DNA from 3 places in the Undibacterium sp. Ji50W genome. Region 3 is predicted to be linked to each of the others. Evidence: predicted binding sites of a transcription regulator. Region 3 holds the regulator's gene; each other region holds the start of a gene.
The links. The regulator FliA, encoded in region 3, starts transcription of late flagellar genes. The targets are predictions, from matches to a motif close to CTAAAGTTTNNNNNNNNNNNGCCGNTA.
Positions count from the first base shown of each region.

Region 1: the regulator FliA is predicted to act here: its motif matches at 3,390-3,416, upstream of ACO0K9_RS01815 (flagellin).
Region 2: the regulator FliA is predicted to act here: its motif matches at 1,702-1,728, upstream of ACO0K9_RS26155 (flagellar protein FlaG).

Region 1 covers NZ_JBMPOX010000001.1:361,312-366,254, forward strand. Annotated here, with positions in the region: gene fliD (flagellar filament capping protein FliD) at 1-1,129, opposite strand, end outside; gene ACO0K9_RS01810 (flagellar protein FlaG) at 1,247-1,630, opposite strand; gene ACO0K9_RS01815 (flagellin) at 1,731-3,218, opposite strand; gene ACO0K9_RS01820 (tetratricopeptide repeat protein) at 3,658-4,943, shown strand, end outside.
Region 2 covers NZ_JBMPOX010000030.1:13,131-18,073, forward strand. Annotated here, with positions in the region: gene ACO0K9_RS26145 (LysR family transcriptional regulator) at 40-921, shown strand; gene ACO0K9_RS26150 (isochorismatase family protein) at 1,030-1,575, shown strand; gene ACO0K9_RS26155 (flagellar protein FlaG) at 1,785-2,162, shown strand; gene ACO0K9_RS26160 (hypothetical protein) at 2,178-3,137, shown strand; gene ACO0K9_RS26165 (pyridoxal phosphate-dependent decarboxylase family protein) at 3,336-4,820, shown strand; gene ACO0K9_RS26170 (ATP-grasp domain-containing protein) at 4,813-4,943, shown strand, end outside.
Region 3 covers NZ_JBMPOX010000001.1:60,847-65,789, forward strand. Annotated here, with positions in the region: gene flhF (flagellar biosynthesis protein FlhF) at 1-1,048, shown strand, start outside; gene ACO0K9_RS00310 (MinD/ParA family ATP-binding protein) at 1,041-1,883, shown strand; gene ACO0K9_RS00315 (RNA polymerase sigma factor FliA) at 1,888-2,619, shown strand; gene ACO0K9_RS00320 (flagellar motor protein) at 2,601-3,341, shown strand; gene motD (flagellar motor protein MotD) at 3,375-4,211, shown strand; gene ACO0K9_RS00330 (flagella synthesis protein FlgN) at 4,356-4,847, opposite strand; gene flgM (flagellar biosynthesis anti-sigma factor FlgM) at 4,850-4,943, opposite strand, start outside.

The sequences.
Region 1 (4,943 bases), 300 kb from region 3:
CCGTCTGCAATTTGGATGAGTCAATTGAAAGCGTGCCATCTTTTTGAAAGCTGATACCTATGCTGGACAGGGTGGTAATGTTCCCGCCCAGGCCATTGACGGCTGCACTTAATGTCGACCTGATCTGGCTTTGCACGTTCCTGGCGGTAGAGTCGCCGATCAGGATGCCACCTTTCTGGGTACTGGCATCATAACCAGTCAGAGATTTTAATGTTGACTGGAAATCATTGAAACCTTTTACAAAACCATTGATGGCCGACTGGATACCGCTGGTATTGGCGCTCAGTGACAAACTGGTGGTGCCGACTTTGCTCAGATTCAGTGTGGTGCCCTGTATCGCACCGGTTACTGCATTCGACGTGCTGGAAATGGCAATGCCGTTGACCGTCAGCGCGGCGTTTTGTGCTGTTGTTGTTTCTGTCAGGTTCTGGGTGCCGGCCGGATCATAATTGACCAGGCTTTGTATGGCGGCATCGCCAGTGGCCGTGATTTTCAAACTGGATGTCGCACCAGTCTTGGCTGATGTGAGAACCAGATGGTAAGGGGTGGCACTACCGTCGCCAACAATGGCTGCAGTTGCGCCTACATTCGCGGCATTGATGGCATCGCGTATGCCCTGTAGTGAATTATTGGCACCATCTATCGTGACTGTGCCTATCGACTGTGTCGCATCCTGGGTGAAGGTGGAGCCTGTATATACACCATTTGCCGAAGTGCCACCGGTAATGGTGCCAAACTCGAAGTTGATGGTGGTGCTGGTGCCACTGCCTATGCTGGCCGTAGAGCTGACCTGGCCTGCGCTGGAAATGGTTTGTGCCTGTGCCAGCTTGGTCACATTGACGTTATAGCTGCCTTGGGTGGAAACACTGGTGGTGGTGGCTGACAGGATAGTGCTGTCGCCAGCAGATGCAGTCAGTGACTGAAAGGTGCCCAGATTGCTGAGGCCGGTAACATTTGACTGAAAAACACTGAGTGCGCTGTTCAGCGTGCCATACGCAGACAGCTTGGCCTGAAAACTGGCTTCTTTTGTTGCCAATGTGGTCAGGGGCTGACTCTCGACCGTCATTAACTTTGAAATCAGACCGTTGACGTCCAGATTGGCGCCTAAGCCTGTTGATTGTATGCCCACGTTATTCCCCCTTGTCAGACCGTACTGTACTAAATTATCGGCTAAGGCAAACTAGACTTTAGAGGGGAATTTACGTGCCAATTTAAAATTTAGGTGTAAGACTGAATAAATAAATGATTAAGCTTGCTGTTTGATTAAGAGACCTTGCAGTTTATCTAGCGAACGCGATATTTCAAGGGCTTCTTCGGAAGGAATCTGACGCAATACCTCTTTAGTCTGCTGGTCAATTACCTTTACGACTACTTTATTACTATGTTCCTCAACACTGAATTCTAGAGACTGTGACAGAGATTGGATAGTTTTATTGATATCGTCGACTGCCTTGGTCACTTTATCGATGCTTGGCGGTGACGATGCAGATGATGCAGCTTTGACGGCATCGATGGTTTGCGTTGAAGCAGCCGCTGACTTGTGTACCGATGCACTGGCGTCAGTTCCTGCTGGTCTGTCCGTGATCAGTTGTCCAGATTGAGAAGTGCTCCCTATCGATCGGATGTCCATGATCTTTTCCTTCAAGAAAAATACCCCTGGTCAAAATGTTGACCAGGGGGACATGCTTTATGCTTTAAGTATAGACCTAATTTACATAAGCCTACTGCTATTAGCCACGCAACAGGGCCAGAACGCCGTTTGGCAAACCGTTAGCCTGAGCCAAAATCGCTGTACCAGCTTGTTGCAAGACCTGACCGCGTGTCAGAGCCGCTGTTTCCTGGGCGAAGTCTGCATCACGGATACGGCTGCGGGATGCTGTCAAGTTTTCAGAGTTAGTCTGCAAACTTTCAATCGCGGAAGAGAAGCGGTTTTGATACGCACCCAGAGAAGCGCGGGAGCTATTGATCGATTGTAACGCCGCATCAATGGTCGACAACGCGGCGGTGGCCCCGGCAGCGGTACCCAGATTCAGTGAAGAGACACCCGCACCGACCGTGACCGAAGCAGAAGTGAAACCACCAGTCAGGTTGGCAGCTGTCAGACCAGTACCAGTACCGTTTGCCAGGGTGATACCGGCAGAGCTGGTGGAAGTCAGGGACAGTGTCGAGGTGCTGACGTCAGTTGCGCCAGTTGCCGATACAGTAATACCTGTGTTGGCAGCAGCGGCAGCAGCGTTGGTGCTGGCTGTAATAGTGATGTTACGGCCATCAGCGGCAGCCAGTGCAACTGCACCAGTTGCTGTATTGAAGGTAGCAGTAACGCCAGTTTGTGTGCTGATCGCATTTACAGCAGCTGCTACCTGTGCACCACGTTGTGCGCCGGAAGTCGAAGCATTCAAGGCACCCAGATTCACGCCGTTAATAGTGACGTCGCCGGAGGCAATCGCTGTTGCGGATGTGCTGGCTGTACCGGCAATGGTTGTCGAACCTACAGTTGCAGTTACGCCTGTGCTGCCGCTGATCGCATTGATTGCTGCTGCTTTTGCAATGCCGCTGCCTGTGGAGTTGGAGAAAGATACACCGTCAGCTGCAGATGCGCCAACCTGGAAGCCGTTGATGGACAGGTCACCGGCAGCCAGGGCTGTCGTGGTAACTGAACCGGCACCGGCTACTGTGGTAGCGTAGCTGGAAGATGCACCCACACCCAGGGCGCTAGATTTTGCGCTGGTGATGGAGGCGATACTGATTTGATCGTTTGATGTACCGTTGGCACCAACTTGGAAAGTTTGTGCAGAGAAGCTACCGTCGAGCAGGTTCACGCCGTTGAAGTTGGTGCTGCTGGCAACGCGGTTAATTTCAGAAATCAACTGACCTGCTTCGTTGTTCAGAGCGGCACGATCAGAAACGCTGTTGGAGCCGTTGGCAGATTGCACGGCCAGGTCACGGATACGTTGCAAGTTGGCACCGATCTGTTGTAAAGCGCCCTCAGCGGTTTGCGCCAGAGAGATACCGTCGTTCGCATTACGTGCAGCTTGGTTCAAGCCGCCGATTTGAGAAGACAGACGTTCGGAAATTGCCAGACCAGCAGCGTCATCTTTCGCGCTATTAATACGCAGACCGGAAGACAGACGTTGCAGGGAAGTGTTCAGCGCAGATTGCGATGTAGTCAAGTTGCGTTGTGCATTCAGCGATGCAATATTGGTATTAATGACAGCCATGGTAATTCTCCCTAAGTTATTCAAATTGGCGTAGTAGCCTGAAACTTTGGTCTTTCGTGCTGACTATTGGACCGCCGTTGTAAAGGGTATCGGTAGAGACTAAAAAAGTTTTAGCGTGTTTCTGAAAATAAATGTTATTTTTTTCGCTCAAGTTTTAAAGATGTTTCCGCTTGTCGGCGCTTTTTTTAAATACTTTAGGGCTAAATTTGATTTAGTTTTAGGGCCTTATTTAACATATGGAAACGAATTCATTAGCTATACAATAAGCCTGAGCTAGTAGTTTCTGGTATTTTCCTGTTTAAAAAGGCAGCGCGCAGGCAAGGCAGCCTTTATTGCAGCGCAAAAATGCCGGGAAATGAGCAGAAATGCAAAATCAGCTTAGCTGATCAACATATCGGCTATTTATTGAATAATAATTACACCTTATCAGGGCGCAGGCATGAGCAAATCCAGTTTTGATGCACGAAAGGCAATGCGCGAAGTTAACAAGCACTTTGATGCAGGTGCTTTGCCCGAGGCCAAACAGGTTTGCCTGAATATCATCAGGCATTTCCCCCGTCATCCGGATGCGCTGTATGCCCTGGCCAGGATATGCGGTGACCTGAACCAGTGCGACGAAGGCGTCCAGTACCTGAAACTGGCATTCGACGTGATGCCACATTTTCCGGATAACCGGAAAATCGCTTTCGGTATCTTTAATAAATACCTGCTCAGTAAACAATATGTGCAACTGGAAGAGATCAGTTTGTGGCTGTCCAAATACCTGCCGCGTGACGGCATAGTCTGGGATTACCTGGGTGTAGCCCGTATCGAGCAGGCTAAATTTCCCGAAGCACTCATAGTATTGACCAAGGCGCTGGAGCTGTTGCCGACCAATCCGCACATCCTGGTGAATATGGGTAATGTCCTGATTTCCCTGGAACGCTGTGCCGATGCCATCGTCTATCTGGAAAAAGCCCTGGCGATACAGCCGACCATGGTGGTCGGCCTGAATAACCTGGGTAATGCCATGCGCTTTATTGGCAGGACTGAAGAAGCCATAGAAAATATATCCAGGGCCATACAGATCGACCCAAGTCTGCCTTACCTGTTTAATAATCTGGGACTGGCCTACCGTGAACACGGCATGTACAGCTTCGCCATTGTGCAATACCGGCATGCCCTGGAGCTGCAACCGGATCTGTTGCAGGTTTATCCTAACCTGATTGATGCCTTGCGCCAGAATGGCCAGGTACAGGAATCGATAGAATGCGGTCAGCATGCATTGACACTGACCCAGGATATTCCTGAAATCTGGGCGGCCTATGGTGACACCCTGCGGGAAGCCAACCACCTGGATGCAGCCATCGAAGCTTATATCAAGGCCTTGTCGTTCAGGGAAGACGGACAGTCTTCTTTCAATCGCAAGATCTACACCAATTTATTGTTTTGCCTGAATTACCACCCGGACCTGACGCCAGAGGTGATTTATAACGCCTACCATGAATTTGACTTGCGCTTTGCCGCACCGCTGAAAGCCCAGTGGAAGAAGTTTGAGAATGCGCGCATCCCTGGCAAGCGCCTGAAGGTGGGTTATGTGACCCAGGCTTTCTATAATCATGTGTGTAAATATTTCTTGTTGCCGCTGCTGGAAGGGCATGACAAGGAACAGGTGGAGGTCTACGCCTATGCCAATCCCCCATTTGAAGACGATGTCACTGCCTATTATAAAAAACAGATCGACCA
Region 2 (4,943 bases), on a different contig from region 3:
ACTGAAAAATTCGCCTGGACTGTGCATAATTGCACCATGATGAATTGGGACGATTTACGGTTTTTCCTGGCGCTGGTCGATAGCGGTACGCTGACCGGGGCCGCCCGTCGCCTGCAGGTGGAACACACCACCGTGGCACGCCGCATCGATGCACTGGAAGCGGCATTGGGCTTGCGCCTGTTTGACAGGCTGGTGCGTGGCTGGCAATTGACGGTGGAAGGGCAGCACCTGGTGCCGCATGCGCGGGAAGTGGAAGAGCGCTGGTTTTCGTTCGAACGAAAAGCCCTGAGCGCCGGGCAAATGGAAGGCGTGGTGCGCATTTCTGCCGCCCCCACCCTGACATCGTTTGTGCTGGCCCCCAACCTGAAAAACCTGCACGCCGCCTTGCCCGGTCTGGAACTGGAATTGTTTGCCGAAAAACACGAAGTCAGCCTGGGCCGGCGCGAAGCCGATATTGCCCTGCGCATGTCACGCCCGCAAGCGGCGGGCCTGGTGATCAAGGCAGTGGCTACCGTCCAGTATGGCCTGTATGCCAGCAAAAGCTATTTGAAAGGGCGCAAGCGCAGCGACTGGCAGTTTGCCGCCTATGAAAAAAATTCTGGTACGCCACATCATCAGTGGCTGGAAAACATGCTCGATGCTGATCCATCCAGGGTGTTGTTGCGCAGCAATGATCAACTGGTATTGCGTCAGGTGGCGGCGGCCGGCATGGGGGTCACGGTATTGCCGCATTACCTGGCTAAAGGGCTGGGTAGCCGTAGCAGCGACTTGCAAAGAATAGATGACCCGCTTTGCCCCTTGCAGCGCAAGCTGTGGCTGGTCATGCATGACGATGTGCGCCGTTCTGTGCGGGTGAGGGCGGTGGCTGACCAGTTGATCAGCTTGTTGGCCAGTAAAGCCGTACAGGATGTGCTAGCCTGATAGTATGCCCGCCTGATGATGTGCAAGTGCTGCAAGACAGACCTTGCACTGCACCATATTGGGGCTAACGCGGTATCATGTGGCTTTGGACAGGCAAGCAACAGCACAATGAACACCTTACTCATTATCGATATGCAGAACTCATGGGTGAATGGCACCACGCCCCGCTATGATATAGAGGGAGTGGTCGCCCGCATCCAGCATGCGATTGAAGTCACGCGCCAGCATGGCGGGCAAATCATTTACATCCGTCATGCCAATGATGATGCAATGATAGGCTCTGACGGCTGGGAAGTGATACCCGAGCTGCCGTTTACGCCGGGTGATGTGTTCGTCGATAAAACCGCCTGCGATTCCTTTGCCGATACCGGCCTGCTGACCCACCTGAAAATCACCGGTGCCCATACCCTGATGGTGTGTGGCCTGGCGACTGAATTGTGCATCGATACCACCATACGCTCTGCCGTATCGCTTGGTTTTGACGTGATCGCCCTGTCCGACGCCCATACCACCGGCGACCGCCCCCACATGAAGGCCGAAAAAGTCATCGAGCACCATAACTGGATATGGGAAAACCTGTCCACCCCGGCCAACAGCCGCCTGATGGTGCGGACCGTGGCGGAGGTGTTTGGGCCACGACCCATATTTTTTTGATATTGCTGCATAGTAATAAATAATCAGCACGCCCTGACTAATTCATGGCTTTTTGATGGTTTTTGTCAATTTCTTCAGTCGTTCTTCAGCGCAAAACCCCCTGCAGTCCGTTTTTTGAATAAAAAATTAAACTTTTAAGTACAACTACCGTTAATGATGTTAACGCAGTAATCCGTTTTGATTTTTTACCATTACAGTCGGGGAATGATATGAATATCAGTCAGATAACAGGTGGGGGCGCTAGCATCTCTGCTGCTGAGCCTCGGCAGGATGTTAAAAGTGCACCAAAAATCGCGCCTGCAGGGCAGGATTTAAGCGCTGGCACCGTTGCATCTACGCAAGATGCAAAGCAAGACACGGCAATCAGCAGTGCTGAGCTGAAGCGGTCTGTGGATAAAATCAACCGTTTTATCGATTCCAGCAATAGCGTGAATTTAAATCTGGACAGTGGTTCTGGCAAAGTGGTGGTACAGATCGTTGATCGTGAAACCAATACCGTGATCCAGCAGATTCCTTCTGCCCAGGCTTTGTCCATCGCCAAGGATCTGGGGGCCAAAACAGGTTTGTTGCTCGACGCCCAGGCTTGAGAGGGTTGATGCGTGATGTTGACGTCTGACCCGGGTTTTTGGCGCGACCAACTGGGCCGTCCGGTTCTTGAAAGACTGGGTGTGGCACCTGCCGAGGTGCTAGCCTATGTCGCCTCTGTAAATGCCAGCCAGCAGGCTGGCCAACAGCATGTCCCCTCCCAGCTAGCATCACCTGAAGCCGTCGTGCTTGCCGCCGATTTTTTGGTGGATGTGCAAGATGCCATGGCAGAAATGCCGCCATCCCTGTTAACCCTATTGGCCCGCCCCTTGCTGGGTGTGTATTTTGCGCGTGGCCTGGGTTCATCTGCCCTGACCGATGTGGTCATGACGCCAGATGGCCAGCAACTTGGCATGGTGTGCCTGATGGATGCCGATGCGTTTTTGCATCGTGCTGCCAATGAGTGGGCAAGCTGGAAAGAAAACACCCCCTTCCTGCCGCAAGACCAGTACCGCATTGATGTCGTCATCGAAACGCCGGACAAGGATACGCGCAAAAATGCCATCCAGTTTTTATTGCTGCACGAATTTGGCCATGTCCTCACGGCCAACAGCGAATACCTGCCTGACTGGTGGATAGGTTCCAAACGTTTCAAATCGACCGAAGAATACAGCTACCTGTCGCTGTCATGGCAAATCGCCATGAGTGGCGATGTCATTCCCTTGCTGCGGGAAGATTTCCCACAACGCAAACACCTGCACTTTTACACTGGCGAACAATTGCCGGGTGAACTGATACCCGAGATTTATCAATCCCTGCAAAAGACCGGTTTCCCCACCTTGTATGCCGCCACCAATGTCTATGACGATTTTGCCGATGGCTTCGCCAGCTATGTGCACCAGGTCATGCTGCAACGCCCGTTTGAAATCAGCATCAGGCAAGGCGAACAGCGCATCATGCAATTAGGTGATTACTGGTCCGGCCCCAAGGCAAAGGCCAAGGCCAGCGTTTTTGCCGGGATGTTTGCCGGCGCATAATCTGCATGCATCCAAATGTGCATCTCTCTGCATACTCTCTGCATAAAATATTGCCGTTCGGCTACTGTAATCCATTCAAATTTCATCCAATTTAGTTAGCTGCATCAATAAAGCTGCAAAAACGCCTGTATTCGCTGCTTTAATCGTCCTAAGCTCATAGATAATTAGCGCATATGGATATGACGATCGGGAATGGGTATGGCAGCATCGGACAATGAATCACTGGACCCCAGCGACTGGCAGGCATTGCGGTCGCAAGGGCATCGCATGCTCGACGACATTCTTGACTATGCCGAACACCTGCGCGAGCGCCCGGTCTGGCAACCCATACCGGATGAGGTGCGGGCGCAGTTCAGGCAAACCCTGCCGACTGGCCCCAGTGATTTATCGGCAGTACATCAACAATTCATGGCGCATATCCTGCCGTATTCGGTAGGTAACAGCCATCCGGGTTTCATGGGGTGGGTGCATGGTGGTGGCAACCCGGTCGGCACGCTGGCAGAAATGCTGGCGGCGGGCCTGAATGCTAATCTGGGCGGGCGCGACCACATGCCCATCGAAGTCGAAAAACAAGTCACCCGCTGGGTCACTGCCCTGTTTGATTTTCCTGACACGGCCAGTGGCCTGTTCGTCACCGGCACATCCATGGCCAATTTTATTGCCGTGCTGGTGGCCAGGGCGCGGGCACTGGGTAAGCAGGTACGGCTGCAAGGCGTGGCTGGCTGCGCGCCCAGGCTGGTGGCATACACGTCTGCCGGTGCCCATGCCTGCATTGCGCAAGCCATGGACATGGCCGGTTTGGGGACGGATGCCTTGCGCGTTATCCCCATGAATGCACAGTTTGAAATGGACACGGCCTTGTTGCAGGCCGCCATACAGGCGGACCGCGCCAGCGGGCTGACCCCGTTCTTTATTGCCGGCACCGCCGGTTCAGTCGATGTCGGCGCGATTGATGACCTGGCTACGCTGGCAAACATCGCCGCGCAAGAGCAGTTATGGTTTCATATCGATGGTGCCTTTGGTGCGCTGGCCATGCTGTCACCAGCGCTGGCACCGCGCCTGCAAGGCATACAGCGGGCTGATTCCATTGCCTTTGATTTTCATAAATGGTTGCAGGTACCGTATGACGCCGGGTTTATCCTGGTGCGTGACAGCAAAGCCCATTACGACACCTTTGCCACGCCTGCCAGTTACCTGCGGCGCGAAGCCAGGGGCCTGGCTGCTGGTTCCCCCTGGCCCTGTGATTTTGGCCCCGACCTGTCACGCGGTTTTCGCGCCCTGAAAACCTGGTTCACCCTGCAGGTGTATGGTGCAGACCATTTGGGCCGCATGATCGCCCACACCTGCGAGGTGGCGCAATACATGAAGCAGGCTGTATTGGCCAACCCCCAGCTTGAACTGCTGGCCCCTGTAGCATTGAACATTGTCTGCTTCCGCTATCGTTGCGACCATCCCGATGTGGTCAATGCCAACATCGTGGTGGCCTTGCATGAATCGGGTATTTCTGCGCCTTCTACCAATACTATCAATAAGCAACTGGCCATCCGTGCTGCCATTGTTAATCACCGTACCCGCACTGAAGACATCGATGCACTGATCGCCGCCACCTTACGTTTTGGCGACCAGTTCAGCAGCACAGACCAACATGCAGCAAGCAAGCAGGATGACAAATCACATGAATGATAATCAGGATACCAATACTGCCGCACCAGCACAGCAAAGCAAGCTGATCGGCCTGGCACCGCTGATGCGCAAGGCATTTGCCGGTGTCGACATGAAACCGCAAGGCATGCAACTGATTGCCCA
Region 3 (4,943 bases):
CGTCATCCGTCGACCGCTGAAACCGGCGATCGCCCTGGATGCCGATATTGAAGCTGCTGTCAGCGCTGGTGAATTGAATAATGTGATGTCGGAAATCCGCTCCATGCGCAGCATGCTGGAGTCACAACTGGCAGAAATATCCTGGACCCAGACCCAGAAGCGGCATCCGCAGAAGGCAGAAATCCTGCGTGAAATGCTGGCCACGGGTTTCAGTGCAGGCTTGTCACGCTATCTGGTAGAAAAATTGCCGGAAGCTGGCAAGGTCGAAAATGGCCTGGAATGGATCAAGAATACGCTGGTGCGTAATCTGTCCACCATCGACAATGAAAACGAAATGCTGGAAAAAGGCGGTGTGTATGCGCTGGTAGGGCCGACCGGCGTCGGCAAGACCACGACCACGGCCAAGCTGGCGGCGCGTTGCGTGATGCGCCATGGGCCTTCCAAACTGGCCTTGATCACTACTGACGGCTACCGTATTGGCGGTTTTGAACAATTGCGCATTTACGGCAAGATACTCGGCGTCATGGTGCATGCCGTCAAGGATGAGGCAGATTTGCGCATCGCCTTGTCCGAACTCAAGAACAAGCATACGGTATTGATTGATACTGTGGGTGTCAGTCAGCGCGATAAAATGGTGACCGAACAGGTTGCCATGTTGTCAGGAACAGACACTCCGGTAAAGCGCCTGCTGTGCCTGAATGCTACCTCCACCGGCGAAACCCTGAGCGAAGTGGTACGCGCTTACCAGGGTAATGGTCTGGCGGGTTGTATTTTCACCAAGCTGGACGAAGCTGCCACCATAGGTGGTGCGCTGGATATTGCGATACGTCAGAAACTCATGGTGTATTACGTTGCCAGCGGCCAGCGGGTGCCAGAAGATCTGCATATCGCCAATAAGCTGTACCTGATAGACCGTGCCTTTAAACTGAAACGCGAGACAGCCGCCTTCCGCCTGCTGTATGAAGAATTGCCTTTGCTGATGGCTGGCACCATGGGTGCCGGGAATGGTGCGCGTGCTGCTGTGTCCAGGGAGGTGTCCCTTGGCTAGTTTTGATCAGGCAGAAGGCTTGCGCCGCATGCTGGCCAGCCCCAAACCCAGGGTGTTCACTTTCCTGTCGGCCTTGAAGGAAGATGAAAAAAGTGGCATGTTGGTTAATCTGGGTGTATCGCTGGCAAAGCAGGGTAGTGAGGTATTGATGATCGATGCGCGGGCCTCGGACAATAGCGTGGGTGCTTGGCTGAATGCAAGCAATGATCGTACCTTGTTGGATGTAGCGAGACAACAGCGTACAATGAAGGAAGCGATCAAAATGGTGGCTGCTGGCTTGTCGGTGACGATGCTGACCAGGCAGGCGTCGTTGTCGTCGGCTTTGCCGCCAGAAAGTGCACGGCAACTGACCAAAGTGTTTGATGTCGTGGCAAACCAGGCAGACCTGGTGATGGTCGATGGCGACATCAATGCGAATGACGCATTTGCGCTGGCATCACTGGATGACAGTGAATTGGTGATACAGGTTTCTGCCGATCCGCATATGATCAAGGCCGCATACGGACTGATCAAGCGGGTCAGCAACAGGGTAGGAAGGCGCGGTTACGGTATTCTGGTATCCGGCGCATCAGAAAATGAGGCGAGATTGATTTACACAAATATGGCGCAGGCTGCCAGCCGTTATCTGGCTGTGCCTTTGCACTATGTCGGCCATGTGCCGGAAGATGAACATGTAAGAAAGGCTGCGCATTTGGGACGCTCCGTGATTGATGCTTTTCCAAAAGCGCGTGCTTCGCTGGCTTTTTCCCGGCTGGCGGAACAATTGGCGACGACTGCGCGTTCGACATTATGTTTAGAGGGAGTCCCTGAGCTGGGTGTCGGTCTCGGAATATAATCACATGTACACCGCTAGCGGAAAGTCAGATAAAAACTTCCTCCTCCGGGAGCACGCCCCACTGGTCAAGCGCCTTGCTTACCAGTTGAAGGCGCGTCTGCCTCCCAGTGTGGAGGTGGATGATCTTGTGCAGGCGGGCATGATAGGTTTGCTGGATGCAGTTAACCGCTATGAAGACACGCATGGTGCCCAGTTTGAAACCTATGCTGTGCAGCGCATACGTGGCGCCATGCTGGATGAGTTACGCAGCAGCGACTGGTTGCCGCGCGGCGTACGCCAGAACATGCGCAAGATAGAAAATGCCATGAATACCCTGCAGCAAAAGCTGGGCAGGCCACCTCTGGAAACCGAGGTCGCCAAGTCACTCAAGCTGTCGCTGGAGGAATACCAGGACATGCTGACCGATAGTGGCGGCCATCAACTGGTGTATTACGAAGACTTTCATGACGCCGACACCAAAGAGCATTTCCTCGATCATTATTGTTCTGACCTGTCGGGCGATCCCCTGCAGGATTTGTTGAATGATGATTTCCGTGATGCCGTGATCGGGGCGATTGACAGCTTGCCCGAACGTGAAAAATTGCTGATGGGCTTGTATTATGAGCAAGAATTGAACTTGAAGGAAATCGGGGCCGTGATGGGTGTTTCCGAATCACGGGTGTCGCAATTGCATAGTCAGGCGGTAGCCAGGCTCAGGGCGTACTTAAGGGAGAAGGCGTGGACTGGGCTAGCATAGTCGGACTTTTACTGATAGTTGTCGGCATCGTTTCTGGTCAGTTGCTGGAAGGTGGCCGTCTTTCTTCCCTGGTGCAGCCAGCCGCTTTTGTCATCGTAGTGGTGGGTACTATCGGTGCGGTGCTGATGCAAAGCCGCATCAAGGCCTTTATGCGGGGCGTACGCATGTTGCGCTGGGTGGTGTCAGAGCCGCCGGACAACAGCAAAAAGAATGTTGAAGAAGCCCTGGTCTGGAGTGTGGTCGCCAGGAGAGAGGGCTTTCTCAGCCTGGAACGCTATATGAATGCGTCAATCGATCCCTTCATCAGCAAGGGGTTGCGCCTGGTGATCGATGGCATCGACCCGATCCGGCTCAAGGATATCCTGGATGTTGATATTTCGCTGTATGAGATGGAACAGCGCCAGGCTGCCAAGATCTGGGAAGCGGCGGGCGGTTATTCGCCCACCATCGGTATTCTGGGTGCGGTGCTGGGCTTGATACATGTGATGGAAAACCTGACTGACCCATCCAAGCTGGGCGGCGGCATTGCGGTGGCCTTTGTGGCAACGATTTATGGCGTGGGCATGGCCAATCTGTTGTTTTTGCCGGTCAGTTACAAGCTCAAAGAGATCATCAACAGGGAAGTCACGCGGCGGGAAATGTTGTCTGATATTTTTTACAGTATTGCCCTGGGCGACAGCCCACGCGTGGTGGAAGAGCGATTAACCAATCATAGAAATTGATGGCTTGCCTGCTGTGATGCCTTAAAGAACCCTATGGCCAGAAGAAAATACCACGAAGAACCCGAGAACCACGATCGCTGGCTGGTTTCTTACGCCGATTTTATTACCCTGTTGTTTGCGTTCTTTGTGGTGATGTATGCGATTTCCTCTCTGAATGAGGGCAAATACCGGGTCTTGTCGAATTCGCTGACCGGGGCTTTTGGCAAGGTCATGGTGAATCCCAAGACCGTGGATAGGCCGAATGAACCCATTGTCAAGCTTGACCCGCTGCCTCTGGTAAAAAACAGCCGCGCAAATGAAGCCTTGCGTAAAGAAAAGGCGCAAATGACGACCATGGCCAAGGATATCATGACAGTGCTGGAACCGCTGGTGCGGGAAGGCAAGGTCAGGGTCAGTCAGACCAGTCGCGGCATCACCATAGAAATCAATGCCAGCCTGTTGTTTGCACCAGGCGAGGCACGCCTGAATATAGATTCGGTGCAGGCCTTGAAAGCGATTGCAGGCGTCCTCAAGGCCGATACCCATGCCATACAGGTCGAGGGGCATACCGATAATATCCCCATCAAGAACCCGATTTTTCCTTCCAACTGGGAATTGTCGGCGGTACGCGCCAGCACGGTGGCCAGGTTGCTGACTGAAAACGGTGTCGATGAAATCAGGGTGACAGCCGTAGGGCAGGGGGCGAAATTGCCGGTCAGTGACAATGACACGACCGAGGGCCGGGCCAGGAACCGCCGGGTATCGGTGACCATACTGGCGGTATTACCAGAGCCGGTAGTGGATGTGCCCATCTCGCCAGCGGCGCCAGCTTCTGTGGCTGTACCAGCGCCGGTATCGGTGCCGGCTGCTGTGACGACGCCTCTGCGATAAAATTGTGATGCGAACGGTGATGCTAGACTTTGATGCTGGACTCAGATGTGAGATTTTGATGCGAGACTGCATTGTGTTTGGCACGCTAAAACAAAAACAGACCCGAGGGTCTGTTTTTTTTATGGGAAGCATCTGTCGGCCGTATCAGGTGGCGATATAGCCCTTGCCTGATGTGCCCCTGATCGTGGACTGGCCATTCGGGCCATACATGGGGGAAGCGTTCTGGTTTCCCTGTTGTAATACGCTTAACATGGCCTGGCTTTGTGCCAGGCGGCGATTAATTAACAGACCATTGGTCTTGTTGTCTTCTTTTGCCTGCATCGACAGTTGCAGAAGCTGATCCCAGTGTGTACCTGCATCATCGGCACGGCCAGCTTGCTGCAAATACGCCTTCATGCCATCCAGGTCTGCCCGGTAACCAAGTTGTGTCAGAAACGCATTGCGCTTTTTTTCCAGCTCGGACATCTTGCCTACCAGTTGCCCTTTGCTTTGGGTGTAATCGTTGAGTAAGCTGACATCGCTATCAACAAGTGCGGACTGCTCTTTTTTCAGCAATTCAGCCAGGGAAGACATGGTGACGACTTCTTCCTTCAGGCATTGTTCAATTGCGGTATGTCCGGAACTTGTTGGGCTCATGGCTAGCGTTTTCTTGCGTTAAGTAAGTCTTTGACTGTTTCCAGAAGCCCATCAGCGACTTTTTCCGAGTTCACTTGAAAGCGTCCCTCAGAAATG